Regions from separate parts of the Rothia sp. P13129 genome, predicted to be linked through region 2. Evidence: predicted binding sites of a transcription regulator. Region 2 holds the regulator's gene; the other holds the start of a gene.
What was found. The regulator HrcA, encoded in region 2, represses chaperone genes, less so after heat shock. The targets are predictions, from matches to a motif close to TTNGCACTCGNNNNNNNCGAGTGCNAA.
Positions count from the first base shown of each region.

Region 1: a site for HrcA is predicted at 6,502-6,528, ahead of groL (chaperonin GroEL). Genes of this name have one in related genera too.

Region 1 is NZ_JBLXYA010000001.1:115,355-139,601, forward strand. Features, by position in the region: gene ACN081_RS00540 (SDR family oxidoreductase) at 1-212, opposite strand, end outside; gene ACN081_RS00545 (isochorismatase family protein) at 218-856, opposite strand; gene ACN081_RS00550 (TetR/AcrR family transcriptional regulator) at 1,147-1,743, opposite strand; gene ACN081_RS00555 (GNAT family N-acetyltransferase) at 1,891-2,508, shown strand; gene rlmC (23S rRNA (uracil(747)-C(5))-methyltransferase RlmC) at 2,481-3,656, opposite strand; gene ACN081_RS00565 (oxidoreductase) at 3,718-4,527, opposite strand; gene groL (chaperonin GroEL) at 4,720-6,342, opposite strand; gene ACN081_RS00575 (LytR C-terminal domain-containing protein) at 6,608-7,156, opposite strand; gene ACN081_RS00580 (DUF3263 domain-containing protein) at 7,274-7,540, opposite strand; gene ACN081_RS00585 (uracil-DNA glycosylase) at 7,663-8,361, shown strand; gene ACN081_RS00590 (threonine/serine exporter family protein) at 8,371-10,425, opposite strand; gene ACN081_RS00595 (lipid II:glycine glycyltransferase FemX) at 10,532-11,632, opposite strand; gene ACN081_RS00600 (HPr family phosphocarrier protein) at 11,852-12,130, opposite strand; gene ptsP (phosphoenolpyruvate--protein phosphotransferase) at 12,236-13,936, opposite strand; gene ACN081_RS00610 (1-phosphofructokinase family hexose kinase) at 14,153-15,115, opposite strand; gene ACN081_RS00615 (DeoR/GlpR family DNA-binding transcription regulator) at 15,112-15,903, opposite strand; gene ACN081_RS00620 (VanZ family protein) at 16,035-16,490, opposite strand; gene ACN081_RS00625 (histidine phosphatase family protein) at 16,513-17,109, opposite strand; gene ACN081_RS00630 (histidine phosphatase family protein) at 17,142-17,732, opposite strand; gene ACN081_RS00635 (HAD family hydrolase) at 17,844-18,569, shown strand; gene ACN081_RS00640 (hypothetical protein) at 18,547-19,263, shown strand; gene ACN081_RS00645 (methionine ABC transporter permease) at 19,342-20,049, opposite strand; gene ACN081_RS00650 (methionine ABC transporter ATP-binding protein) at 20,053-21,102, opposite strand; gene ACN081_RS00655 (MetQ/NlpA family ABC transporter substrate-binding protein) at 21,236-22,102, opposite strand; gene ACN081_RS00660 (long-chain-fatty-acid--CoA ligase) at 22,327-24,045, opposite strand; gene ACN081_RS00665 (hypothetical protein) at 24,183-24,247, shown strand, end outside.
Region 2 is NZ_JBLXYA010000009.1:499-6,219, forward strand. Features, by position in the region: gene ACN081_RS06825 (DUF3097 family protein) at 57-920, opposite strand; gene hrcA (heat-inducible transcriptional repressor HrcA) at 1,046-2,056, shown strand; gene dnaJ (molecular chaperone DnaJ) at 2,124-3,248, shown strand; gene ACN081_RS06840 (16S rRNA (uracil(1498)-N(3))-methyltransferase) at 3,267-4,028, shown strand; gene ACN081_RS06845 (PhoH family protein) at 4,236-5,258, shown strand; gene ybeY (rRNA maturation RNase YbeY) at 5,258-5,721, shown strand, end outside.

The DNA.
Region 1 (24,247 bases), on a different contig from region 2:
TAATCTCCTAGATGTTGTACACAGGTTTCGTCGGTAACGTCTAAAGGGTAGTATTCACATTTTTCAGTGGGGTGTTGTGTGTTTGAGAGTATTTGTTCTTGTGTGTCGCAGGCAAGAACGGCGTAGCCTTCTGTCAGAAGGTGTTGGGTGACGGCTGCGCCGATGCCACCGCAGGCGCCGGTAACAATGACAAGTGGTGTTGTGGTATTCATGGTGGTTAGTCCTGACGAGATAATGCTGTCAGAATGTCTTGGGTTGAGGTGACGATACCGCATCGTTGAGCAACATAGTCGCAGGCAAGTTCGTGTTCTTTTTGGCTGAAATCAGCAAGGGCATCAGCGGTGAAGAATACTTGTATGTCGCGCATAAATGCGTCAAGAGCGGTAGTCATACAACCGATGTGTGCGTAGACTCCGGTGATGATTAGTTGGTTTCTGCCACTGAGTTTGAGGTCTTCTTCGAAGGTGCTTTTTGCGAAGGCTGAGTAACGCCATTTGGTGAGGACGGTGTCTTGTTGGGTAGGCGCTAGTGCGGGAATAATTTCTGCGTCAGCGTCTTCTTGTAGCCCTTCGCCCCAGATGTCAGTCAGTAGTGCTCTATCATCGGGATGTTGGCGTGGTGGCTGTGCCGTGTAGTAGACAGGGATTCCGCTATCTCGTGCAGCGTTGATGAGGGCAGAGGTGTTGTGAATAGCCTGTTGAATTTGTCCTTTATTTTCGTCTTCAAAGATGGAGACAAAATAGTTCTGCATATCGTGGACGAGCAACGCGGCTTGATGTGGGTTAAGTTCCCATGTGGCACGTTTTTCATACGGGGTATACCTATACGTATAGGTTGGTATTGTTTTGAGAGACATTGTATGTACCGTCCTTTTCCTGCCAAGAGTGTGAGGGGCGGAGAAAACCCCTCTACATGCTATTTAGGTTTACCTATGTTTTCAATACAGTAAACCTAATTTATGGTTCTTTACATGCTTTATCACTACATGTACGGTTCAAGGCAGGCAGCTATAATCTCATGTCTGCACCATGCACCCACAACAACCGATACGCCGTAAGTTGTTGTGAATTTTTATCGCAACACCCACGTTGGGTGCTCACCTCAGGCTAAGAAAACAAAGTCCAAAGAATCGCAAGAAAGTTATTCTTATTGTTGAGCTAGCTCATTGAGCAACTTATCGTAATGTGTATCAATAGTGGCAAGGGTTGAGGTAATAATCTCGGCAGGAGTCTCGTATCCTTGCTGTGCCCACATGGTAAATACCGCCAAGCATCCTTGCAAGTGATAGTTTGCAAAGAGAGAGAGCTGTTGAGCTGGAACAACACCTTTTAGAGAGCTCCAGAAGATATCAATATATTCACGTTCTAATCTATTGCTTAGCACCTCAAAGAAGCTTCCAGCGCCACGTTGGGTGAGGAGCATGCGGCAGACTTCTTTATTACCTTGCACAAATTGCATGAACGCACCAAACACTTCACGGCTATTCATATTTTTACCGTTAACAGGGTCTGGATCTAGAATACTGCTGAGCTCTGCTAGTGCACTTTCTTGAATTTGTGAGTAGAGTTCTGATATATCAGAATAGTGCGAGTAGAAAGTTGCGCGATGAATATCAGCTTTCTCTGCTAGCTCGCTAACAGTGATGGAGCTGAGCTTCTTGTGTTGCAATAAATCCGCTAGGGCAAGGTATAACGCTGATTGAGTTTTGCGTACTCGACGGTCAGCTCGTTGAACTTTTTTCATTTTAATATCTCCAAATCCTATTTGGTAAACACTATACGGCGTATTGTCTACTATCCTACATAATAAGACCTCGTTGGTCATTGCGGATTTTCTCACACCCCACGTAGGGTTTTTACGTAGGTCACCATGTCGAAACGGTAAGAACATATGATTGAATCGCTCAATAAAGCAGATAGACAAGCTGTTGCTCAGCTCATTAGCGACAAATACCATCATTTCGTACGCCGGCCATCCAGCACACCAGAAGAGCAACAAAGAGCTATACACCTCATTATCCGCAGGTTTAACCCCGAACAATCATTTAGTGTTCGTCGAAATGGCAAAATTGTTGGATTTGCTGTTGTCGAGACATCAGAATATCCTCACGCCTTAGACATCCCCTACGCTTCTATTCGCAAAGAATTTTCATACTTCAAAAGCCTTCTCTTTTGGATAGCACTACGAATATACCGTTCACGCAAAATAGAGATTGATGAGTACACCGCACGAGTAGAAATACTCCTTGTCGACCGCAATCACCGACGCCAAGGGGTAGCTACCGAACTTTTGGAAAAGATTCAAGAATTCGCACATGAAGAAGGAAAAACCTCACTCACCTTAGAAGTGCCAGAGGACGATATCGAAGCCCACACTTTCTTCAACAAGGTAGGGTTCACAACACTCAGTTATCGGCAACTCACCCAGTTCTTTCACCGGCTCGTACTCCCCACCGCACCTACAAAAACTTTTCAGCTATGCTATCCACTCGACGATTCAGAAGAATAATCTTGACGACGTAACAGAACCATCACCTCATAATGCTGAGTATGAGCAAACATATCTAGCACCCTGCCTTGCACTGGCTGATAAGAAGGCATATTCTGCAAATCTTTTATTAACGTCTTTGCATTACAGCTAGAGTACAGCACCGTATCAATACCAGATTGTTCTATCCACTGACAAAGAACCGCCCCGATACCGCGACGAGGAGGGTTCACCACCAACATCTCAGGTAAAGAGAACCCACGTTTCTGGCTCTCAAGGGCAAAGGCTGTAGCGTCCATTGCCTCAAAATGAGTATTGTTAAGACCCATATCTGCCACCGTACGATGAGCGCTCTCAATAGCTTCAGCACTAATCTCGATACCGGTCACACGAGCATCTGACGACATCACTTGTGCTGCGTGTATAGCAAACCCACCCACACCACAATAAAGATCCCATAGACTTGCTGGGTTACGCTCAGAAACCCATTCTTGTCCTTGACGGTATAAAGCTGCAGCAACAGAAGAATTCGTTTGGAAGAAGCTCTGCGGTCGTAAATGTAAGGTGATATCGTTCGCCGTCATTGCAAGAGTCTGGGCAGAGCTAAGAATAATTTCTTCCTCACCTTCAACTCGTGCAATCGGTTCGCGTAAAAGATTGACAGAAAAAACCCGAAGCTGCGGTAAACGTTCTTGAAGCCACGGTAAAGAACGTTTGATAGGAACAATTAACTTTTTAGAACGCAGAACGCAACGCACCATCAACTCCCCCGAAGAAGACGCTGTCATGAGAATATTTTTGAGCTCTCCTTTACGCGTTTTAATGTGGTAGGGAGTCAGCTGAGCCCGAGTAATAAATTCTTTAAGAACCGGCATAGCTTTTAACAAAGCAGGCTCGTAAAGAGGACATTGGCTCAGGTCAGTCCCTTGCCCAGAAGAACCATCAACGATACCGAGTACGGGGTGATAGCTGGTTCCAGAAACCACTATTTTTGCTTTGTTTCGAAAGTTTTTCTGTTGACTGAGAACAGCGTCGAGCCACTTAATCTGTGGGTATCCTGCCGCTAGTTCACGCATATGACGTTCTTTAGCGGAAAGTTGTTTTGGGTAAGGAACATCCAGTTCAGTGCACGAAAAACATTGGTGAGTATCAAAATAGTGGCATTGCATAGCTCAACTATCCTACCGGAGTCCTGACCGTTTACTCAGATACGAGCTTTACCTCATCACGTTATTTCCCGCGAGCGAGTTTATCCCACAACCGGCTAGGCAACACAGAATGAGCCAAAAGAAGAGGACGCGCCCCAAAACCAGCAACATAACGAGTCTTCGGACGAGAAGCCGAGACAGCTTGTACCAACGCACGAGTAATCACCTGAGGATCAGAAGCCCACCGAGCATAAAGCTGACGCATCCGCTCTGCAGTCGCCCGAGCAGAATTCTCATAGGCTCCACCCTCAGCAACCCTCTCCAAATTCTCTATTGCCACATCACTCCACTGACTAGCAATAGCACCAGGCTCAATGAGCACCACCTCAATGCCCAAGGGTTCAAGCTCCATACGCAAGCTATCACTGAGCCCTTCTAAAGCATATTTTGTGGCGTGATACCAACCACCAAATGAAGTGGTTAAACGTCCAGCAATAGAAGACACATTAATAATTCTTCCGCGCTTTGCTTCACGCATCGCAGGAAGAACAGCACGAGTAAAAGCAGCCAGCCCAAAAACGTTAACATCAAATTGGTGTCGAGCCTCGGCTAAAGAGACATCTTCAATCGCACCGTACATCCCATAGCCGGCATTATTGATGAGCACGTCAATACGGCCCGCTTCAGCTAGGACGAAATCCACCACTTTCTTGATAGTTTCTTCATCCGTCACATCAGCATATAGTGGCGTCACACCGTATTGTTTCAGCGGCTCCATCAGCTGAACCCGCCGAGCCACAGCGTACACGCGATGCCCTTGCTGAGCTAAGCTCACTGCCGCGTCATATCCGATTCCGCTAGAAGCACCTGTAATAATGATGACTGCACTCATTGTTCTTCCTTCATCAATCCATCGTACGTTCAGAATACTCTTTAATTCCCACTTTTTCCTTCTCTAAGAGGAAGAAACCAGCCACAACGTCTGAGGGGTTTTCCCTTTCTCATGCTAAAAGACGGTGCCCCGATACCAGTAAAGTATCGGAGCACCGCCCCACAGAAAATTTTCAACGTATCGTTGAAAAAATTACATCATGCCGCCCATACCAGGATCCATAGCAGGTGCAGCACCAGCAGGTTCAGGCTTGTTAGCAACAACAGCCTCAGTGGTCAAGAAGAGACCAGCGATAGAAGCAGCGTTCTGCAACGCAGAACGAGTCACCTTAACAGGGTCGTTGATACCAGCAGCCATCAGGTCTTCGTACTCACCGGTTGCAGCGTTCAAACCGGTACCAGCAGGCAAACCGCGAACCTTATCAACAACAACACCGGGTTCTAGACCAGCGTTGGTCGCAATCTGCTTCAACGGTGCGTCGATAGCAACCTTGACGATATTTGCGCCAGTTGCCTCATCACCGGTGAGTTCAAGCTTCTCGAAGGCTTTAGTACCAGCCTGAATCAAAGCAACGCCACCACCGGCGACAATGCCTTCTTCAACAGCTGCCTTTGCGTTACGAACAGCATCTTCAATGCGGTGCTTACGTTCTTTGAGTTCAACCTCAGTTGCAGCACCAGCCTTGAGAACAGCAACGCCACCGGCAAGTTTAGCCAAGCGCTCCTGAAGCTTCTCACGGTCATAATCAGAATCGGAGTTAGCAATCTCGCCACGAATCTGAGCTACGCGACCTTCAATAGCAGCTGCGTCGCCAGCACCTTCAATGATGGTGGTCTCGTCCTTAGTAACAACAACCTTACGTGCAGAGCCAAGAAGGTCAATAGTTGCTTGGTCCAACGACAAACCGACTTCCTCGGTAATAACCTGTCCACCAGTCAAGATAGCGATATCTGCCATCTGAGCTTTACGACGGTCACCAAAGCCAGGAGCTTTGACAGCAACAGACTTGATAGAACCACGCATCTTGTTCAAAACCAGTAGTGCAAGAGCTTCGCCCTCAACATCTTCTGCGATGATAAGAAGTGGCTTACCAGCCTGCATAACCTTCTCAAGAACAGGTACAAGATCTTTCACATTAGAGATCTTGGAGTTCACAATGAGAATATAAGGATCCTCAAGGACTGCTTCTTGACGGTCTGGGTCAGTGACGAAGTATCCGGAGAGGAATCCTTTATCAAAGCGCATACCTTCGGTGAGCTCAAGCTCTAGACCAAAAGTATTGGACTCTTCAACAGTGATGACACCTTCTTTGCCGACCTTTTCCATAGCTTCTGCAATGAGCTTACCAATTTCGGTGTCGCCAGCAGAGATAGATGCGGTTGCAGCGATTTCTTCTTCAGTCTCAACTTCTTTAGCAGAAGAAAGAAGTTCAGCGGTAACCGCTTCAACAGCTTTCTCAATACCGCGCTTGAGGCTGAGAGGATCTGCACCAGCAGCAACGTTGCGGAGGCCTTCACGAACAAGTGCCTGAGCAAGAACAGTTGCAGTAGTGGTACCGTCACCAGCAACGTCATCGGTCTTTTTAGCAACTTCTTTGACCAGCTCTGCGCCAATCTTCTCGTATGGATCTTCGAGTTCGATTTCTTTAGCGATAGAAACGCCATCATTGGTAATCGTGGGAGCACCCCAAGACTTTTCCAAAACAACGTTACGACCACGAGGTCCGAGAGTAACCTTCACAGCATCTGCTAGGGTATTCAGACCCTTTTCAAGGCCACGACGTGCCTCTTCTTCAAAAGCAATGAGCTTTGCCATTATGCTTAATCCCTCCTGGACTAAGAAAGTATTTTTCTCTCAGTTGTGCCCGCGACGGACGATGTTCTATAAGCCATGTTCTTCACAACTTATAAAGACATCTCACAAGATGAAAGTAGATATTCTCAAAGCTACCTACCGCGAATCTAGCACTAGGATTTAGCAGTCGGAGACTTTGAGTGCTAACAACAATTTTGACACCTCAAAGCACAGAGCGCAAACCTCTTGAAAGAACAAACACACTTAATCGCCCATAGCGCACAGATTACGGGGCAACGGCAGGAAGATAATCAGAGGCAAGAACAACATACAACGGGGAAGAACCAGAAGAACGCTCTTGAATATAACCAATACCTAACGCATCAGCCAAAGTATTAGCCTGCTGCTCATAACCGGCAGAATAAAACACTGTCGAAACATACACAGGCGTATCCTTCCAATTCTCTGTCACAGGCACAGGATAGCCTAAAGCCTCCACACGCTGAGTCAGTTCTGAAGCAGCACCCGTATAGGCCGAAGAGTTATAAACCTCAACCTTAATATCAGCAGGATCAGTAGGAGCATAAGTTGGAGTCACAGCGCTTTCTGAAGCAGTAGCACTCGCAGAGCCTGTTTCAGAAGCCACCGGAGAAAGAGTGCGTGGCTGAACCACAAACATGACTGCACCCACCAGAAGCGCAAGCGCACCAGCAACAACAATCAGAAGAGTCTGCCTCGTAGCATGAGCATTACCTAGAGGCTCACCACGATAAGCACCACGACGTTTTGAATTTTCAGGTACGTCGTCGAATTCATCATGAGGATACGAGTTCACATTAATCTCCGATAGCTACAAGCAATAGTTCTTCCATCTAGAGTACACAGGCTACAACCTAAAAACCCTTTTATTTTCCGTGGACTATCATCATAAAGAGCTCAAGACACCGAAAATTCAGGGCTTAGAATTGTCGCGTTGTTCCCTTAACCGACGCATCAACGCTGGTTCCTGAGCAATGACACGAGGAGAATCTATCAGTTCGTTAAGAATCTGATAATACGCTGTTGGATTTAATCCCAAACGTTCTCGAATCACTCGTTCTTTCGTCCCAGGATAACGCCAACGTTGCTTCTCTAAAGCAATCATCTTTTCTTCTTGTTCTGTTAACCCCGTATCGATAGTGTGCTGAGGAGCGTCCAACTCAGAAGTATCTTCGTGCATATCACTCCCCGACCTTCCTTAAAACGGTATGATAAAAAGCCCTATTGTATCTTATGTGTTCTGCCTAAAAATACACATATGGTGACGCATAGCAACCATTCAAACGGTGAGAACGGAATCTCATGCCCGCTTTACCCCTTAAAGAAATTATGTCTCCAGACTGGGCTGAAGCCCTAGCCCCAGTAGAACACAATATCCGTGCCATGGGTGATTTTCTACGGCAAGAGCACCAAGCTGGACGACGCACGCTACCGCCCTCACAGCACATCTTCCGAGCCTTCCAAGAACCGCTAGCACAAGTTAAAGTTCTTATCATTGGGCAAGACCCCTACCCCACCATCGGGCATGCGATGGGGCTGTCCTTCTCTGTACACCCGCAAGTGCGCCCTATCCCACGTTCACTTCAAAATATTTATCGTGAACTATCCTCCGATATGAACATTACCCCGCCAGAACATGGCGACCTCAGCGCGTGGACACAGCAAGGAGTACTTCTTCTCAACCGTGTACTTTCTGTTGGTGCAGGAGAAGCCGGATCTCATAGAAATAGAGGGTGGGAAAATATCACCAGCTGCGCAATTGAAGCTCTCATCCAACGAAAACAGCCGCTTGTCGCCATACTGTGGGGACGAGATGCACGAAATACGAAAACTCTTATCTCACCCTACCCCTGTATCGAATCAGCACACCCATCACCTTTATCGGCATCACGCGGATTCTTTGGATCACGACCCTTCTCAAAAGCAAACGAATTGCTAGTTCAACAAGGAGCAGAGCCTATTGACTGGCGACTTCCGTCGTCAATACCTATAGCACCCTAAAACGTTAGGCTAACGATCAAAGACGGTTGTGGAGAGGTCTTCTCGTTCACGCCCAAAACGTTGAATCAGCCACTGCATGAGGTAATGCCCCAACGCAACGCCTGAAGCCATCGCAACAATAATTGCCGCAGCGGTGATAACGCCGGGCATTGAGTTGAGGGTGTCGGTCTCTACCGTAAAAGAGTACATACCTCGGAATAATGACAAACCAGGTAGGAGGAATGTTAGAGACGGAATCGCAAATATGGCTTGTGGGGCGTGCAGACGGTATGCCAAATATGTGCTAACCATACCAATAACGAAAGCTGCTACCGCCGTATTACCGCGCCCTGCACCTTCTCCCAAGAAAAAGGTGTACACGTGGTAAGTGCTCAGCCCGCTTAAAGTTACTAGCGCAATCCACCACAATGTTTTCAACCGTGCATGAGTTGTAATAGCAATAGCAAGGGTAGCGACTGTCATCCAGAAGATGTTATCGACGATAGTTGGTTTCGCAAAAACCGACTGCGATACGTCAATAGTTGTTGCCGTTGTAATCGACAATACGGTCACACCGCTAGCGAGTCCCACAACAAGCCCCAAAAAAGACATACCTGTAGACACAAAACGACCCGCAGCAGTGACCGGAAAACCGTTAATCGCGTCTTGCACCGCCGACACTAACCTAAAGGTCGGTAAAAGCATGATGAGTCCGGCAGCAACAATGTGAGGACCAGAGACGTTCAACCCAATACTATGCAGGATTGAGCCGTCATCTGTAGCGTAAATCGCGACAAAGGTAATCACTGCAGCACAAGCAGCCATATTGAAGAAGCTAGGCATCCCCATTTTGTTCATGATTCGAGTAATAAAATGAACGATGACCCATACCATTGCAGATAACGCCGCAGCATAACCGCTACCACCAATGCCCATGGTAAGTGTTCCAGCAGCAATAATATTTGCTAACCACACCACCATCGGTGAGTATGGTTTCTTTTGAGCGTTAATCGCATTTAATGTTTTTTCAGCTTCTTCACGGTCAATACCGCGGTGGGTAATCTTATGAATCAGACGGTATATATCAGCCAAAGAAGCATAATTATCAGAGGTGGAACGTACCACGCGCACCACAGTATGACTGAAACGTTCTTCTTTGAGAGTACGACGTCGTGAATCAAGGATTTCTACATGACCGTCAACGTCAGAAACATAGTTGATAATCACTGACTGATTGGTAATATCCACTTCAACGTCTTCAAGCCCATACGCGGAGCAAACAGCAACAATAGCAGAATCCACATCCATGGCGTCAGCACCATAGTGAAACATCGTTTCAGCAAGACGTAATGTAAAGTTCAGTACGTCTCGTGCTTGTTCTTTCTCTTGTACAAGCTTCTCACGATCACGTCGGGTCGATAATGAAAACTGGCGTTGAGCAATACGCCCCAAACCACGAATAGGTGCGGTCAAAGAAGGGTCTGCGCGAACAAAAGAACGTAAAGAAGAAGAAACCCAACCTCCCCTAGTATTTTTAGGTTCGACTTTAGGGATAGACGTTGTTGCAGGCGATACAGAAGGGTAACTACCTTGTTGCATCCCCGTAGCAGAAACCGCTGATTGTTGCGTGGACACAAGAGGAATACCACTAGTTAGCGGAGCAATAGGTTCTTGCTCTAGTGTCCGTAACGGTTCAAAGGGGCTAGAAGCAGAAGACACCGCATGCTGATCAGGTTGAATGCCCGTAGAGGCATCCCCAAATGGGCTGTTGGGGGCAAGATTCTCAACCGGAGCAGGAGCAACAGCCGATATGTTCGGGCTAAAAGGTGTCTGCTCAACTTGTTTATTCTCTAATGCCTGACGAAGAGCAGTATCTTGTACCCGGTCCAATGAAATAGCAGGCATATTGCCCGGCATTTTGGTAGGGGTTTTCGTTTCAGGTTGCGATGTTCCAGCTCGAGGAAGCGAGACTGTTGCACCGAACGCTTGCGAGCTCGGTTGTTCTGGCGTTGCTTGGTCAAAGGCAGCGGCGGAGGGGTATGCCTTTTGTTGTAGCTGCTCATCCGAATGAGTGCTAAAAGACATTGCCACCTCCGCCGAATTGCGTCAAAAGATTTGCCATCACGTCTTATTGTGCTGATGTGTTCTCGTTACACAAAAATACAATACGTAGCTGGGCTTATCCTACGGTTTAGTAGAAAGGTTGCCCTGTTTTACGGACCCAGAGACCACGCATAACCTTCTCAGCAAGACGATTCCATATGGTGTATTTTGCCGGAGAAAGAACATAATCCCAGACACCAACATAGTCAATGACGGTTTTTGTAAAGGATGTCTTAAAAAGACCTAAACCGTAGTGATGGTGTTCTTTATTTTTGAGCTGATCTTTAGGCGGAGTACCGCAGAAATCATAGCTCTTAATCTGGTATTCCTTCATGAGGTCTGTCAAGGCAGTCCACTGTACTTGATGTGAGTCGCCATATTGTTTACGACGAGGCTTAGAACCACCATCTTTATAAGTTCCTTTATCGCCATAACGAATCACGTAAGCACCAACGGAGGGTTCGCCGTCTTCATAGGTGAAGTAGAGGCGTCCTTGACCAGCTTTTTCAAAAGTTGTCCAGAAGTCACGGTAATACTCGTATGACCGGAGGTGGACATTTGCTGAGCCTTGTCCGACAGTGTCCATGAGCGCATACATGGTGCGCATATTTTCATCAGTCAGCTCAACACGTTCCACTTCGCAACCTTCACGGGCAGAACGACGAACGGCGTTACGCCCTCGAGAGTGAAGAGATTTGAGAACGTCTTCTTCGCTCTTGTCAGTATCAAGAATGGCAGTAGAATCGTTAGGCTGAATATTCCATGACTTAACCAAACCAGCTTTTGAGAGAACAGCGTTGGTCTGTTCATCAGCGAGAATATCTGGCTCAACTTTAATCAGGAATACGCCAAGTTTATTCTCTTCTACGAAACGCTTACTTGCTTCAAGAATGGCAGGGACATCTTCTACGCTGTAGACGTCTGGGCCTTTAATCATGTACCAGACTTTTCCAAGTGCAGGCACACTTTTTTCAAGAATAAGGTTATAGCTGGTCAGTGAAGTTTCAGCACCTTCGACCTCTGTTGTACCTTCATATACGAGGTATAGAGGTTTCCAGCCGTGCTTAGCTTTTACTGATGCAAATGATGCTGACTGCAAGAGGTTTCCGCCATTGGGGTTAGCAATAACGTGCTCATCCCATGTCGCTATTTCTTCTGCAGTGGCAAAACGCGCTGTAAATTCTCGCAAGGGCCTCAACTTCCACATCGGTGCAAGGTTTTTCTTGCACTTGTTCTTGTTTGTATCAAACTCTAAGTGTAACGACCTACGCCACCGGAATACAGCCTGACTTGATGTGACAGGAAGCATTTTCTGAGAAATAGGTGCTTAGCGTAGAACGTAATGTCATGACGATGCCCCGCCTCATACATTGCATACAAGACGGGGCATCGACAAATTGTTTAAAGACTACTCAGCGTCGTGGTCAGTCTCAAGAATCTTTACAAGAGATTCGAGAGCTTCCTCGGCGCCTTCGCCTTCTGCGCGAAGAACAACGCGGTCGCCGTGCTTTGCGCCAAGAGACATCAAAGACAAGATGGAAGCTGCGTCCATAGCCTCATCTGCTGGCTCGCCTTCAGCGGCGATGGTTACCTCTACGGGAAGGTCGCCAGCTGCTTCTGCGAAGATAGCTGCTGGGCGTGCGTGCAGGCCAACACGGCTTGCGATGGTGGCGATACGTTCTGCCATGATTTTCTCCTTGAGATAAGAGTGTGGGAAAAGTTATCCCACTATCGAGTCTAGGACAGATTGGATAGGTTTTGCACTACCAAACCAGCCTATGTCGGTTTGTTTTTAGAGACCGAGTTCTTCAAGAACAGGGAGTTTCTTACGTGCTGCGTTTTTAGCTTCTGCAGAAGAAATCTGCGCCAAAGCGTCAGCCGCAATTTCTGCCGCTTGTTCTTTAGTAACGGAGCGAAGAACTGCTGCAACAGCTGCCATAGCACCAGCATTCATGGACAAGGTGTCTACACCAAGTCCAACGAGAACAACAGCTAAGGCAGGATCTGATGCTGCTTCACCACACACCGAAACATATTTTTTGACGCCGTGGGTTTCTGATGCTTTACGTGCACCTTCAACAGTGAGCTTAATCATTTTCAAGACTGCAGGCTGCCATGGGTTGTTCAAGTGAGCAAGGTCGCCCAAAAGACGGTCTGCTGCCATGGTGTATTGGGTGAGGTCGTTGGTTCCGATGGAGATGAAATCAACTTCACCCAAAATAGCTTCAGCATTTACGGCTGCAGCTGGGGTCTCTACCATGACACCTTTAGTTTTGAGGCCGGCTTTGTCCAACATATTCTTGAACTTACGAGCTTCAGAGGTCGTTGAAATCATCGGCGCCATCACCCAGATGTCAGCTTCAGTAGCGTCAGAGGCACGCTTAATAGCTTTAAGCTGGCGCTCTAGAACACCGGGAACAGCGTTATCGGTGCGGAATCCGCGTACACCCAAGGCAGGGTTTTCTTCTTCTGTAACGTTCAAGAAGGGAAGGGGCTTATCTGCACCTGCGTCAAGGGTACGAACAACAATGTGTTGACCGGGAAAAGCATCAAATACTGATTTGTAGGTCTCTGCCTGAGTCTCTTCACTTGGTTCGGTGTCGTTACCGAGGAAGCCAAATTCGGTGCGGAGCAGTCCAACGCCCTCAGCCTGTTTGCTAGCAGCCTTCTCTGCAGATTTTCCGTCACCAACGTTAGCGTAGAGGGGAACGTGGGTTCCGTCGGATAGTTCACCCTTGCCGGTGAAGTCAGGTAGAGGCTTACGATTTGCATATTTAGCAGCTGCTTCTTCGTGTTCAGCAGTAGGGCTAGTCTCGATAATGCCTTCGTTGGAATCGATATATACCTTGGTTCCGTTAGGAATTTCGGTAACACCCTTAGCAGCAACAACAGCAGGAAGACCAAGCCCACGCGCCAAAATTGCGGTGTGTGCTTGAGGTCCACCGTCAGAAGTAATCAATGCGATAACTTGAGAGGGGTCAAGAGTTGCGGTGTCAGCAGGAGCAAGATCTACAGCAGCCAAAATGAAGGGCTCATTTGATTTAGGTACGCCTGGTGCTTGCTGTCCGGTCAGTTCTGCCACGATACGAGCACGCACGTCATGAATGTCGGTAACGCGTTCTGCCATGTAACCGCCAAGTGATTCCATCTGCCGTGCAAAGTCACTAGCAGCTTCCCAGATAGCACGTTCGGGGGCTAGGCCTTGTGCCTCTACCTTTTTAATAGCGCCTTTAAGGAGTGCGCGGTCAGTTGCCATCTGAGAAGTAGATTTGAGGACGGCTTTTCCGTCTCGTCCTGCGTTTTCGGCACGCTCTAGAAGATCAGCTTTGACCGCCTGAGCTGCTTGCTGAATACGCTCAGCGGCGTGTTCTGCAGTTTCGCCTTCGGCTAGCGGCAAGCCTGCTTTAGGTTCTTTGATGGGGTCTGGCATCTGAAGTACCGGACCAATAACGCGACCGGCGTAAACGCCAACGCCTTTATAGGTAGTAGTCATGGAGAGTTCCTCTATTCCTTATGTATCGAAAATATCGCTATATCTTGCGTGTACGTTGAGCAATGCTTACGCCTTAGACAAGATTCCCTTTTTGTTTATAGTTGTGTAGACATCATCTAGAGCAGGCGAGCGCTCCTCCCTTATCAGAAATGATATTGGCTTCTTGAAACATAGTTTTATGGTTTCAAGAAGTCACTACTTCAGGCCATAGAGAAACTAGAGGGTTATCTCTCGAACGCTCACGGCGTCGGTGCGAGTTTCTGCTACGGTCGAAACTTGAGTACCTGGTAGTGCTGCAGCAGCTGAGCCTTGAGCTACAGCTTGTACTAAACATTCCACGGGGGTTTTGCCGAGTTCGTGGGCGATTAGATAGCCGGCAAGAGCGCAATCCCCTGCTCCGACGGTGCTGCGGACTTTTACAGGTTCGTGTATGGCGTGCCATGCGCCTTCTCGTGTGACGAGAACAGCGCCGTTGCTGCCGAGGGTGGCGAGGACGGTGTCGATGCCACGGTCGACTAGCTCTTTAGCTGTACGTGCGGTCAGTTCAGCATCTTTTTCGAGGTCTTCCCATGCCTCTGGTGTACCGACGAGTTCAGCCAGCTCTTGGGCGTTAGGTTTGATGAGGTTTGGCATGCCGTCCTGTCCGGTGACGGCGTCACGTAGGGCGGTACCGGATGTATCGACCGCGATGAGTGGGGCTTTTTCTCCTTGAGCCTCACGAATAGCGCGACCGACTACTGCATAGTAGTCGCTGGGAACACCCGAGGGTAGGGAGCCTGCAAGAACTAACCATGAGGCGTCGTGAGTCTCTTTAATCAGGAGACGTGTGAGTTGTTGTTGTGCCACGTCGTTGAGAGGTTCACCGGGAGCATTGATTTTGGTGGTGGTTCCGTCTGGTTCAACGATGGTGATATTTGAGCGTATGGGCGCGCCGATGGGCATGTTGGTGAAGCTGACGTCTTCTTCGCGTAGGCATCCTAGGACGGCGTCTTCGTCGTCACCGGGAAGTATCGCGACGGTGTCGAAGCCAGATACTTTGAGGGCGCGGGCGATGTTGACGCCTTTTCCGCCGGGGTCGTCTACAGCGTGTTCAGCTCGTATGACTGCCCCTCGTTGGAGGACTCCGGGCAGTTCTACGGTACGGTCCATACTTGGGTTAGCAGTTAATGTGATGATCATGCGATCAGTACCTCTACATTGGATTCTTCAAGTGCGGCAGCTAAATCACCGTCTGGAGCTTTATCGGTGATGAGGACGTCGATGTCTTCGAGCCCCGCAAAACGTACTAGTGATTCTCGTCCGAACTTTGCTGAGTCGCAGAGGAGTACCACTCGACGGGCAGATTTCACAATCGCGGTTTTAACGGTTCCTTCGTTAATTCCGGGGGTGCTGAGTCCGAAGTCTGCGTCGAGTCCGTTGACTCCGATAAACGCAATATCGGGGCGAATGGAGGCAAAGTGTTCTGCAGTGCGTGAGCCGATAGCTGCCCACGTCATTTTTCGGAGTTGTCCGCCAATGAGGTCGAGGATGATGCCGTCAGCTTCAGCTAGCTTGACGGCAATGTGTAAAGCATGTGTGATGATGAGGCGGTCTGCCCCAGATTTGAGGCTGAAGTCTTCTGCGGCGATACAATCAGCGAGAATCTGTATCGTTGTTCCAGCGTCAAGAACGATAGCTCCGGCATCGGATTCTTGAAGGAGTTCGTATGCTTTGCGTGCAATACGATTTTTTTCTGGATTATTTTCTCTCTGTCGAGATGCGATAGAAGATTCTACGGAGGTAGATTGTTCTACGGTAACAGCACCGCCGTGGACTCGTCGTAGGCGTCCCTCAGCTTCGAGGGCTGCTAAGTCTCGGCGAACTGTTTCCATTGTGACTTCATAACGGCGCGCTAGTTCTGCGCCATTGACTCGACGCGCGGTGGCAACGAGCTTCGCGATTTCAGCGCGGCGTTCTTCAGCGAACATAAGAAAATCACCTTGTATTGTGGAAATGAATAAGCCTTGTGAATTTGATTTTATGTGGGTTTATGTTGTTTCGTCAATGTAATAAGAGACGAACCCACACAATAATATGTGTTGTTATTCTCTCACCCGAGTTAAGCCCTACGACGCAACCGATACGAGGAATACTTCAACGTTACCACCGCAAAGACCCAACCGAGGCAAGCTCCTAAAGTATTAGCAAGAATATCTAAAAAAGAACTTGTACGCTGTGGTAAAAACAACTGAATACACTCAATCGTACACGTTACCAAAAAACCCACAAGCGGCACGTAAGAACGGTATCGTCGCCGAATGAGTAAAGTACCTAGAAAGCCTCCTGGCACAAATAAAATAACGTTACTCAACCATTCCACGGTCGAATACGTAAACCAAGACGGCAACCATCCCGCCTCATGCGAGTGCGCTAAGAACTCAGCCAGCCATAAACCACCGCTATTATCATCAATATGTCTTGGCCAAAGGACGATAAAACCCAACGCCAGAAGATATAGCCCAAAACTTAGCTGAGCTGCACGGTATAACAGCCGCTGTGCAGATGGAACAAACATCAAAACCTCGTACTCAAATATCCTATGGTTTACCCACCAGAAGAGGCTCATTCTCTTCCGCCCAACGGAATAAGCCAGCAAGAGGAATCTCCAGAGCCTGAGCATTAGGTACGGCTTCTTTCCATTCTTCTCCTCGAGAAGCACTGAGCACACGACGAATCAATGAGCCGTGAGAGACCGCAATAATATGTTGTCCAGGATAGTCTGAGACAATCTGACGTAAAGTTTTGATACCGCGAACGTACACTGAACGTTCTGATTCGACTCCTTGATAAAAGGCATCTGGTTCTCGTCGAGCTTCCAAAGAAATGTCTTGCCCTTCAGCTTCTCCATAATGACGTTCAACGAGGCCCTCATACGTTCTCGAAACCTCCACACCCAAATAGTTGCCAACAATTTGAGCTGTCTCAAACGCCCGAGACAAAGGAGAAGACACTATCACATCACAACGAATGCCCTCCTGAGCTAGTTTCTGAGCAGTATAGAGAGCTTGTTCACGTCCTACCTCGTTCAACTCAATATCAGTAGAGCCTTGCATAAGGCCTTTTTTATTCCAGTCTGTTTGCCCATGACGAATCATTAGCAAAGAACCCGTCAGAAGAGGCTCTACATCAGGCATATATTTTCCTTCAAATGTTAGTGGGAACAATTCTAGCCTTGATAAGACTCAAGGATGTGAAGTGGAAGTTCAGTCACCGACGCATTCTCGGGGATACTGTGTTCTTCACCAGTCAACGCTGTCATAATTTGAGCAATCCATAGACCATGAGCCACCACAATAATATGGCAGTTAGGGTGCTCAGCGACGATCTCTTTAAGAGCATTGATACCGCGCTGAATCATCTCAGAGAGAGGTTCAACATCGGAGAATTGCTCTTGAATATCACGCCAATGATAGTCCGTTGCGACGAGTCCTTCAGCAGCACCGAAGGAGCGTTCTTGAAGTCCTTCATGCGTACCAGAAATATCTAGGTTTAGATGCTCACCAATGATTTTTCCTGTCTCATAAGCGCGCGAAAGCGGAGAAGTGACGATTAGTTCCCAAGTAAACTCAGGAGTGTGTTCACGTATCTGTTGCTGGTAGTCAGTGAGATTTTGAGCGGCTTCTTGGGCCTGCCCTCGGCCTGTATCATTCAACGGAATATCGCTACGGCCTTGAAAACGGCGCTCAACATTCCACGCTGTTTGCCCGTGACGAATCAATACCATGCGAGCAGAAAAATCAGAAGATAAAGAACCCATGCCTCTTATTATCTCAAACTCTTAGACGAAGCGAAGAGTTTGAAGTATAGAGATAAGGCACAGTTCTTGGTGTATCTTCCACCAACTTCATGAATATGAAACAATGAAGCTATGTTTACTCATTCTGTTGACCCCGCATGGTTTCCTACGTGTGCCGTCTTCGATTGTGATGGAATACTCATCGATTCTGAACGCAGCTGGAATGCCGTCCAAAAACAAATTTTCAAAGAGTACGGAACAGAGCTAACTCCCGATATTGAACGGCAATTAGTCGGGGCAGCAGCTCCCGCGGTTGCCCGCACCCTCGCAGATAAGACACTACCCAACGACGCCACCGAAACAGCAGCAGAAGAACACTACCAGAAAATTCTGCACCACTTGATGAGTGTAGAACACGATGTGATTCGTGATGGAGTTCAGCTCATACCAGGAGCTCGAGAAGTCATGGCATTACTAGCTGAAGTCATGCCGGTTGCGGTAGCTTCCAATAGCAGTCAAGAATTATTGACCTACAAAGTCAATCACCACCAATATAGCCAGTACCTTCAAACATGGGTTGGTTCAGATGCGGTTGCTCAACCTAAACCAGCACCCGATATGTATTTAGAAGCTATCCGTCGCCTCGGCGGAAACCCTGCAGACACCCTCACCTTTGAAGATTCTGCAACGGGAACACGTGCGGCTCAAACAGCTGGAACCGTTACCATGGTGTACACCCAAGATATTGAGCATGCTCCAGCAGCTCAGGGGCATTTCGATAGCTTCCGTGACGAAAAGTTCCTCACCCAAATTAAGCGATGGATAGAGCTATACCGTGAGCACCACCCCAACCTCTAACCATTCGGAGAACAACGGGAAGTACGGTCTTCGTTTTGACCAGATGGATGAAGAAGAACTCGAGTATTACCGCGAGTTCTGGGAGATGCCTCAAGCACCAGAAGATACCGACACCGTTGTATCAGAGCAAAGACTGCTCAACGCAAAAATGCGAATGGTCTCGGGGCTGAGCTTCACGGTCATTCTCATTGGGTTGTTAAGCAGCACATTGGGTCTTATCAGCTCACATTTGGTGGTCACAGTTGCTGGAATCATCATCTTCGGTGTTGGTACCACTATTTTGATGATGGCAAGACGCCGTTATATCAGGCTCCTTGGCGACGGCTATCGTACGTTGAACATTCATCGACGCCATAAACGGTGGTTTCGTATCGCCCATGTTCTAGCAGTTCTTGGGGTGCTGTGCGCCATAGCAAGTATGAGCATCATTCCGAAGATTTTTGAGCATGAAGAGATTGCTCTTACTCGAAGCCACGTTGTCCTATGGAATGAGCTTTCATTGCTCTTTCTTCTGGTTGCAGCACTTATCTACGGTATTAACTTCTTATCGGTTTATACCCCTGTCGACGATGATGAAAGCATTATTCGCCCCACCGATTACGCGCAACAACGTCTAGCTCAAGATCTTGCAAAAGATAAAAAACGCCATGACGATGAAGATTTCTACGATTCATCATGGATTAGTGGACGATAACAAAAATACTGAACACGGTAAAAGGGGTGGGGTGAAACTCTCTAAGAGTTTCACCCCACCCCTTCTCTTTAACAAACCTTATCGGCGCATCACTTTACGAGCTAACGTGTTACCGACAAGCTGAATGAGCTGAACCAAAATGATAATAATGGCAACGACTGCCCAAGTAATTGCATCGTTGAAACGCTGGTAACCGTCGACCAAAGCGACTTTACCAAGACCGCCACCACCGATGTAACCAGCCATTGCAGACATATCAACCACACCGATGACTAAGAAGGTGTATCCAAGGATGAGAGGGCCAAGTGCTTCTGGCACCATGACGGTGAAAAGAATACGCATCTTGGATGCGCCCATCGCACGAGCCGCTTCAATCACACCAGGGTCGATAGAAACCATGTTTTGTTCAACGATACGAGCAATGGCGAATGATGCGGCAAAGCACATCGAGAAAATTGCAGCGTTGACGCCAAGACGAGTCCCTACGACCACGGAGGTCAATGGTCCTAACGCCGCAAGAAGGACGATAAAAGGGATAGGGCGAACAATATTAACGATGACGTTCAATAAGATATTGACTGGTCGATTTGCCAGAATATTCCCTTGTCGTGTGGTGTAGAGTAAGGCACCAATGACCAGCCCTACAAAACCAGCGATAATCATCGTAATAGAGACCATGTAGATGGTATCGAACAAGGCGGGAAAGAGTTTTTGTGGGAGGAATTTCTCCCAGTCCACGTCGTTGGCGGCAAGCAGGGTGCCACTAGCAGATGTCAAAGTGCTCATATTTTAGCGAACCTCTCTTACAGCAGTGACGGTAGCGAGTTCTGCAACAACCGCGTCAATACTTGTAACGTCCCCGATGAGTTCGAGGGTTAGATTTCCGTAGCTTTTACCTTGTAGGGTTTCCATGCCACCTTGAACAAAGTTAAATTGCACACCGCGTGCGCTGAGGTTCGAAAGAACCTTACCGATACCGTAGTTTCCTTCAGTGATTTCGATATTAATAAGGTATCCGCGATGTTGTTTGCATAGTTTTTTAGCGTAATTGCCACGTGGGGTTTGTTTGACGGTGGTGGCGACGAAACGTCGAGCGACATCTGTGCGGGGGTTTGAGAAAACGTCATAGACGTTACCGAGTTCTACAACGGCACCTTTTTCCATGACAGCAACGCGATCTGCAATAGTTGAGACGACGTCCATCTCGTGTGTGATGACAACGACGGTGATACCGAGTTCTTCATTAACTTTTTTGAGAAGAGCAAGTACTTCGTGGGTGGTCTCTGGATCTAGTGCAGAGGTTGATTCATCTGCTAATAAGAGAGAGGGTGATGTTGCGAGCGCACGCGCAATGCCTACACGCTGTTTTTGCCCGCCAGAAAGTTGGTCGGGGTAGTTTTTCGCTTTGTCGCTGAGTCCCACAAATTCCAGCATTTGTTCGACTCTCTCACGGCGTTTTGCTTTATCCCATCCAGCAATTTTGAGGGGAAATTCGACGTTTGCTGCAACCGTTCGGGAGTTCATCAGGTTAAATTGTTGGAAAATCATGCCGATGTTATGTCGAGCAACACGAATTTCAGATTCTTTTTTCCCAGAGATGGTGAATCCGTCAACGCTGAGGGTTCCAGAGGTGACGGTTTCTAATCCGTTGATAAGCCGGACAAGGGTTGATTTTCCGGCGCCGGAGTATCCGATGATAGCGAAGATTTCTCCGCGCATAATCTCTAGTGAAACGTTATTGACGGCGGTAACGGTGTTCTTTCCGACGGTAAATTGTTTTGATACGCCGTCGAGAACAACCATGGGTGTAGGGTTCTCCTGCTGTACTGCGGTACTCATACTGATGCTTTCGGGCTGGTGTTCATCTCTAGCTGTGCTCTATACAAGGCAAAGCGGTAACTGATATTGCAATCTTGGTAAGTTCTTAAGACTGCCATAAAAATCAGCTACCGCTTTACTTATGTGAGGAAGATTAGCTTTGACGTTTCTCGTCTTCTGCTTTCTTGAGTGCTTCACGAAGGTCTTTGACGTCGGTGGTTACTTCTACGGCAGTTCCTTCAGTGTCTTCTTGAACGACAGCCTGAACTTCTGGGGTGTGGAAGAGCTCAACAATTTCTTTGTATTTTTCGTTGTCAGCGTCATCTGCTTGAGCAACAAAAAGGTTGACGTAGGGCTTCGCGGAGTCATCGGCTGGGTCATCTTGAGCTAAAGCGTCTTTGGGGTTGAGCTTTGCGTCGCGGATGAAGTCGTTGTTGATGACTGATGCGTCAACAGATTCGAGGGAGAGCACTGTTTGCGCGGCGTCAACAGGGGTAACTTTAACCTTTGACTGTGCAGTGTCGATGTCGTCAACGGAGGGGCTTTTTATGTCATTTCCGGTGAAGGTGACGAGGTTGTTCTTCTTGAGAAGAAGTAGTGCTCGAGCTTCGTTAACGGTGTCGTTAGGGATAGCAATTTCTGCGCCCTGAGGAATGTCGGCTACAGAGGTGTGCTTCTTAGAGAAGAGAGCCATGGGGTAGATAACGGTGGGTCCGACAATTTGGAGGTTGTCATTTGCTTCAACGTTATAGTTTGAGAGGTACGCGATGTGTTGGAACCAGTTGAGGTCGATGTCACCGTTGTGTAGTGCGGGGTTGGGCTGGGTGTAGTCGGTGAACTCTTTGTATTCGATGTCGATGCCTTTATCGGCAGCTACTTCTTTGAGTTTTTCGTTGACGGGGTCTGCGCCGACAACGCCGATGGTGATTTTATTGTCTTCTGCTGAGGTTTGAGTTGAACCGCATGCAGAGAGCCCGAAAGCTAGCGGTAGGAGAGCCAAAGTGGCAACAAATTTCTTCACGGCTATGAATCTTTCTGTTGTTGATGTGTATTTGGTGTGCAACCACTTTTTGAGCAGAACCTTCTGGTAGCTCTACCGCTAATCAAGTGGTGTCCTTCCTCGTTTGGAGAGGAGGTAGTTATCATTCAAACATGGTCAGGCGGTGGGTGCGAACTCGTTACGTTACGAGGTCGTTTTTTGTGGTTTTAACGAAAAGAAGCGCAACAATGTCATAAAACGTAATATTACTGTTCTCCGTATTTTTCCTGCAACTTCTTGCGCACTTCACGACGCAAGGTCTTACCCAGCATTGAACGTGGCAAATCATCAACTTCAAAGATTCTGCGTGGCACTTTATAGCGAGTCACCAGACCATAGCAATGTTCACGTAGCTCATTTTCCTCTACGGCATAGCCGTCCGTCGGAACTACTGCGGCAACAACCATCTCACCGCCACCAGCTTGAGGTAGACCGACAACAGCAGCGTCTTGAACCGAATCATGCTGACGTAAAGCGACCTCAACTTCAGTCGGTGAAACGTTAAAGCCTCCCGTAATAATGACTTCTTTAATGCGGTCTACTACGTACAAGTAATAGTCTTCATCAAAAGTCACAATATCTCCGGTACGCAACCACCCGTCAGAAGTAATGGCTTTCATGGTCGCTTCTTCACGCTTCCAATACCCGCGAAAACGTTGCGGGCCTCTCACCCACAGTTCCCCTTCTTCACCGAGGGCAACATCCTCTAATGTTTCTGGGTCTACGACGCGAACATCCACACCAGGGAATGGCACACCGATAGATCCTGCTCTGCGCGTATCGTTGAGGGCATTGCACGTTACCAAAGGAGCACATTCTGTTAGCCCGTACCCCTCAATAAGGTATCCTCCGGATTGTTCTTCCCATTCAGCAACAAGTTCTTTTGGTAGGTTCATCGCACCAGATACGGCGTAACGAATTCCCTCTAAGGAGAAGTTTTGTTCTTTGGCGCGATCAAGCAAACGGCGATAGACCGGAGGAACAGCAGGAAGAATAGTTGGCATAACTTTCTTCATTGCTTTGAGAATCAAATCAATGTCAACCGTTGGAAAAATAACCAAACGAGCCTGACATACTACCGCAATGGTCAGACCAAGAGTCATCCCATAGGCATGGAAGAGGGGAAGTACCGAGTAGATGACTTCATCATCCCCTGGTTGAATCCATTCTTCCCCCATGCGCGCGTTTGCTTCACAGTTACGATGAGTGAGCATAACGCCTTTGGGCTGCCCAGTAGTTCCTGAAGTGTACAGCAAAAGTGCTAAGTCATCGGCGGTAGGACGGTGATGTGAAGGGTCAATAGGAGAATTTTTAAGGAGTGTTTTCCACGGTGTTGTGCCACGAGCTGGCGCTGTAAGTTTTGCGCGCGAAGCACGAGCAGTCTTCACTGGAAGTTTGAGTGCAGCTCTCATGTGCAGAGGCATCGCTTCTACCATGTTCACTGAATAAATGAGGTGAGGGCGCACATCAGATGGAAGATCAGTCACATTAGCTGCTGCTTTATCCCACACAATAGCCACTTTTGCCCGATGGTCTTCGAACATGTGGCGCAGCTCCGCAGAAGTATACAACGGGTTGTGTTCTACCACGACAGCGCCTAAACGCATGACCGCATAAAAAGCAACGATATGTTGGGGGCAGTTTGGAAGAATGAGAGCGACTCTGTCTCCTTGGTTCACGCCGGCAAGGCGAAGCCCCTCCGCAACACAACGAATCTGTTCACCTAATTCTGCATAAGTTGTTGTAGCCCCAAAAAATTGCAGAGCAACCTTTTGAGGAACCTCACGCACTGCTTTTTCCATTAGGTGACTCAGAGAAGTATCAGGAAGATCTAAGTCGCGAGATACGCCAGGACAATAGTTCTTATACCAGGGACGATGAGCTAACGGAAAATCATTTTGAGCAGTGTTATCAGCTTTTTGCATACCTACGATTGTGCCACGAAAACCATGGTAGAAGCGCAACTCTATGAGGGTAGTAACAGTGAAGAGAGATACCTCATCTTTCTTTCCTCGGATAGTCTTTGTACCATTTATTGCGGTTCACTGACATACTTAGCTATATGGCTAAAAAACTTCCACCTATTACCGAAGAAGAATTCAGCGAGCTCATCCGTCATATCACCAA
Region 2 (5,721 bases):
GAACTTTTGTAATCTTTTTCTTCACTTTAGTCGAGACCTTTAGCACAGCTGAACCTTTACTCAGGTGATTCCATCAGAAAATCGATTAATTGTTCAACCGGAGCTAACAGAGTAGGTTCTAAATCTTGATAAGAGTTCACTCGTCCTAGAATCTTTTTCCATGCCTGAGCAACATCTTCTTGACTCGCGCAGGGCAACCCTAGCCTTTTGAGTACACCTTTTTTCCATTCTTCTTCACGAGGAATAACTGGCCATTTTTTTATTCCTAGTCGTTGAGGACGTACAGCCTGCCAAATATCAACAAAAGGATGTCCAACAATCTGCACGTTATTCCTAGCACCAGGTATCTGTAATGTCTGAGCCACAATGTGGCTTTCTTTAGAACCTTCTACTAGATGGTCAACAAGAACACCTAATCGTCGGTGCGGTGCAGGGCAAAACTCACGAACAGCATCAGGCAAGTCATCGATACCGTGTAACGGTTCTACCACAATACCTTCAACACGCAAATCATGTCCCCACACTTTTTCAACCAGTTCTGCATCGTGGATACCTTCAACCCAGATACGTGAGGCGCGGGCAACTTGAGCAGGTGCGTTCTCTACAGCAATAGATCCCGAACGACTAATTTTTGGGACACTACGAGTATTCTTTGCGCGAGGTGGTAGGACTTTGACAGGAGTCCCTTCAAGAAGAAACCCAAAACCCAAGGGAAAAGTTTTAATTTTTCCTCGATGATCTTCTAATCCCACCATGCCTTCAGCGCCGATACGCTCATACGTTTTAGCAATCCCAACCCAACCACTATGAACGTCTTCAAGGAGCATTCCTTGAACCAGATGAACTTCTTGTATCTCTGGTTGCCTTCTTTGGTGTAGTTGGTTGAGTTCTTGAGCACCCCACGCATAGTAATTTTCCATAGTAAGTATTTTATTCCATTAGCCCTGAGCGTACGCGCTAGGGTTTTGATAGGTTTCAGTACTACAGTTACATTGGCACTTAAAGTGCAGTAGTGCTAATTTCTCTCTATTTCAAGGTAGGTTCCGTGACGCAATCTCGTCAGCATAAGATCCTCCAAGCAATCGTTGAGGACTATATCAGTTTCCGCGAGCCGGTGGGGTCTAAAGCGCTCATCGAACGCCATCATTTAGGCGTTTCTAGCGCCACGGTTCGTAACGATATGTCTATCCTTGAAGAGCAGGGTCTTATCTCAGCACCGCATTCGAGCGCGGGACGTATTCCCACAGAAAAAGGGTATCGTTTCTTCGTGGACGAGCTTTCTAACCCTCGCCCTCTTTCAGCTGCACAAAAACGAGCGATTCATCGTCTTTTAGATTCTTATGACAGCATCGACGAAATACTTGCACAGACAGTTAAAATACTGTCACAGCTCACTCAGCAAGTTGCTATCCTGCAATATCCTTCAGCACCAGAAAATGTTGTGCGACATATTGAGCTGATACCTGTTGGAGAACATCATGTAACGGTAATGTTGATTAGCAACTCTGGGCAGCTCACCCAACGACTAGCGCAGGTTGAACGGTATAGGGAAGAAGAGCTTGAGTTGCTTCGAACTCGACTCATCGAAAAATGTCAGCAACAGAAATACCATATTGCGCGAGCTCTCTTATCATCGTTCTCTTCATCTCATCATGCCCCTCATAGCTTAGAAAATGGTGTTCTTGACGCTCTAGGGCAGTTGCTATCCCCACGGGACACCTCAAAACTTCTGATTGCTGGAACGTCATATTTGGCGCAATCGACAGAAGATTTTAGTACTAGTATCGCCCCTATCTTAGAAGCTTTAGAAGAACAAGTAACAATGTTGCACTTACTAGCTGAGATGGCTCAAGACCCACGAGGATACGCTGTGCGTATTGGCACAGAAAATAGCGCGGCGCCTCTTGCCGAGACGTCTATCGTGACTTCCGTATATAGCTCGCCTAGTTGTACCGCTAAGCTTGGGGTTGTTGGACCAACCAGAATGGACTATGCGGGCAGTACCGCAGCGGTACGAGCTGTAGCAAAATATCTTTCAAAAATTTTGGGTAGTTAGTTCTCAACGACTAGAATTTCTACAAAATACTTTCAACACATAGCAACACACGATAAGGATGATGTGAGTGAGCAGTCACTATGAAACATTAGGTGTTTCCCCTGATGCAAGCCCCGAAGAAATTAAAAAGGCATACCGTAAAAAAGCCCGCCAGCTTCACCCTGATATTAACCCTTCAGCAGAAGCCGCCGAAGAGTTCAAGCGCGTATCCCATGCCCACGATGTTCTCTCAGACCCGGATAAACGACGTATTTATGACCAAACCGGAAACGAAAACGGACAGGCACAAGGTGGTTTCGGGGGAGCAAACTTCGGAGGATTCGGTGGGTTCTCGGATATTTTTGAGACCTTCTTTAACCAACCGCAACAGGGACCTACGAGCCGAACACGTCAGGGTCAAGACGCTCGCATTACGGTTCGTATCAACCTTGAAGACGCCGTATTTGGTGCAGAAAAACCTATTACCGTTGATACCGCAGTAACCTGCGAAAAATGTGATGGTGACGGTTGCGCTGAAGGAACAGCCCCTATCACCTGTGATACCTGCCGCGGACAAGGATATATGCAACGACAAGTTCAATCTATCCTTGGAACTGTAGTACAGCCTGTCGCGTGCCCCTCTTGTAATACTTTCGGCACTGTTATTCAAAGCCCCTGCCCAGAATGTTACGGTGAAGGACGAGTCCGAGAACGGAAGCCCATCACCATTAAAATTCCGGCTGGTGTTTCTTCAGGCGCGCGTATGCGTCTAGCCGGTTATGGTGAGGCTGGTACAGCAGGCGGACCAGCAGGAGACCTCTATGTGGATCTTCGCGTCAATCAACACGACACTTTTACCCGCGAAAATGATGACTTACATGCCACCATCGCTATTAGCATGGCGGCAGCTGCTCTCGGCACTGAAGTAACCTTAGAAACTTTTGATGGTCCACAAGTAGTAACTATTAAACCGGGTACTCAATCTGGAGATATTGTCACCCTGAAAGGCTTAGGCGTCACTCGCTTTGATCGGGCAGACCGCGGCTCACTCAAAGTCCATGTTCAGGTCAAAACACCCACAAACTTGACAGAAGAGCAACGCGAAATGCTTCAGCAATTTGCTCATAGTCGTCAAGAAGATCTCAAAATTAGTGAAACAGTCCGAGAGAAGCACGGTTTCTTCTCACGTTTTAAAGAACGCTTCGACCGCTAAAAGTACAAAGGATATTCTGTGACCTCACCTATTTTCTATGTTTCCTCTGATGAACTTCAATCAGCAACTCCTGGGCAACTTATCGCCGTGCAGGGGGTCGAAGGGCATCATGCTAAAGTCGTGAAACGTTTAGAAATAGGTGAGGCCATAGACCTCGCGGATGGGAGAGGCATACGAGCCCACGCAGAGGTCGCGTCCTATCTCGATGATGGGTTAGAAGTTCGCGTAGACACTATAGTGCGCGAAGAGCTATCAACTGAAATTATTCTGGTTCAAGCATTAGCTAAACAAGACAGAGATATATTGGCTATAGAAACAGCCACAGAACTAGGTATTGGGGGAGTCATTCCATGGAGTGCTGACCGTTCTATTGTCCGATGGAAAAAAGAACGAGCAGCAAAAGCACACGCAAAATGGAGCAACACTGTCCGCGCTGCAGCAAAGCAAGCACGACGTAGCTGGGTCCCTCAGATTGAGAATTTAGTATCCTCACGTGAGCTAGCTAAATACCTAACCGAAGAAATTGCGCAGGGGGCATTAGCTATTATTTTGCATGAACAAGGAACACTCTCACTGACCCAATATCTCAACGATTCAGAAAACCTACCACAACGTATCTATCTCGTAGTGGGGCCAGAAGGCGGCATATCTGCGCAAGAACTTGAAGCATTTGAAAACGCTGGTGCAACAGTTTGCCTCTTAGGGGAACACGTCTTACGGTCCTCTACTGCAGGAAGTGCCGCACTTTGCGTGATTAATACACTTTCAAAGGCATGGTAGAAGCATACTCAAAAAAATATTTTCCCTCTCAGGAAGAAGTATTTTTCGTTGGCTTCATACTCCGCAGAAGACCAGCACCCCGATAGACTATTGACCAGTGGAGTTTAAGGAGCACCCGTGCAAGAAAACCCTATCAGCGCAATACACCCCCATCAAGATCGCCCGTTATCTGTCGTACGCACATTTTCTTTCACCTCTGATGATGAGATGGTCTCTGTGCTAGGTCCCTCAGATAGTTTTTTGACACTATTAGAAGAGAAATTCCCCGGCATCACAATTCAGCCTAAGAACTTAGATGTGGTGATTACCGGAAATTCTGAACTTGTAACGACCGTTATTCGTCTCTTAGGGGAGTTACGTCATCTCAGTCAACAGTCTGTCCCTATCACAGCTGAGGTTATTTCACGGATTATAGGAATGCTTTCACAAGAGCTTGCAAGCCCTGCTATTGCGATGTCTCATAATATTCTCAGCTCACGTGGCAAGAGCATTCGCCCGAAAACCATTAACCAGAAGAAATATGTAGATTCTATCGACGACAATACCGTTATTTTTGGTATCGGCCCTGCTGGTACTGGTAAAACGTACCTCGCAATGGCTAAAGCTGTTCAAGCTTTACAAGCTAAAGAAGTGAATCGCATTATTTTGACTCGACCAGCAGTTGAGGCAGGGGAGCGATTAGGCTTTTTGCCAGGCTCACTCAACGATAAAATTGACCCCTATCTGCGCCCACTGTACGATGCGCTACACGATATGTTAGATCCCGAATCTATTCCTCGGCTCATGGAAGCTGGAACCATTGAGGTTGCGCCCTTAGCCTATATGCGTGGACGTACGCTCAACGACGCCTTCATCATCTTAGACGAAGCCCAAAATACTACTGTTGAGCAGATGAAAATGTTTCTCACCCGTCTAGGGTTTGGGTCAAAGATTGTGGTTACGGGCGATATTACTCAGATTGATTTACCTCATGGGCAAGCATCTGGTTTACGTCAGATACGTCAAATCCTCGAAGGCATTGATGATATTAGCTTCTCAATTCTTGATGCAACAGACGTGGTACGTCATGCCTTAGTTTCAGATATTGTTTCTGCGTATAACCGTTGGGATGAAGATAAAACCGCTATGGAACGCAAACGTCAACGTAAGGTTAAACGTCAGACTATTGAAGCAGCTGCAGAAAAGCTTCTAGAGAAAACTGGTTTTGAGGCAGAAAAGGATAATAGCTAATGCCCATTGATTTTGATATTGAACTCCTTGACGATTCTGCTGATACGTGGACAAGAGAATCTTTTGCGTCTTTTGACCAGCAGACAATTACAGATTTAGTACACCATACGTTTGAACGTCTACATATCTCAGAAAATACAGAGCTTTCGATAGCTGTGGTTGGTGAAGCAGAGATGGAGCGTATCCATCTTGAGTGGATGGACCTTCCTGGACCGACAGATGTCATGTCTTTTCCAATGGATGAACTCAGCGTTGGAACGGCAGAAAATCTTACAGTTGGCGTTTTAGGAGATATTGTTTTGTGCCCACCAGTAGCTGCCCGCCAAGGTCAGCAAGCTGGACACAGTACTATTGACGAGATGTGCCTGCTAACGGTACACGGAATCTTGCATTGTCTCGGTTATGACCATGCAAACGCTGAAGAAGAAGCAGAAATGTTCGCTCTTCAGCGTTCCATTCTCGA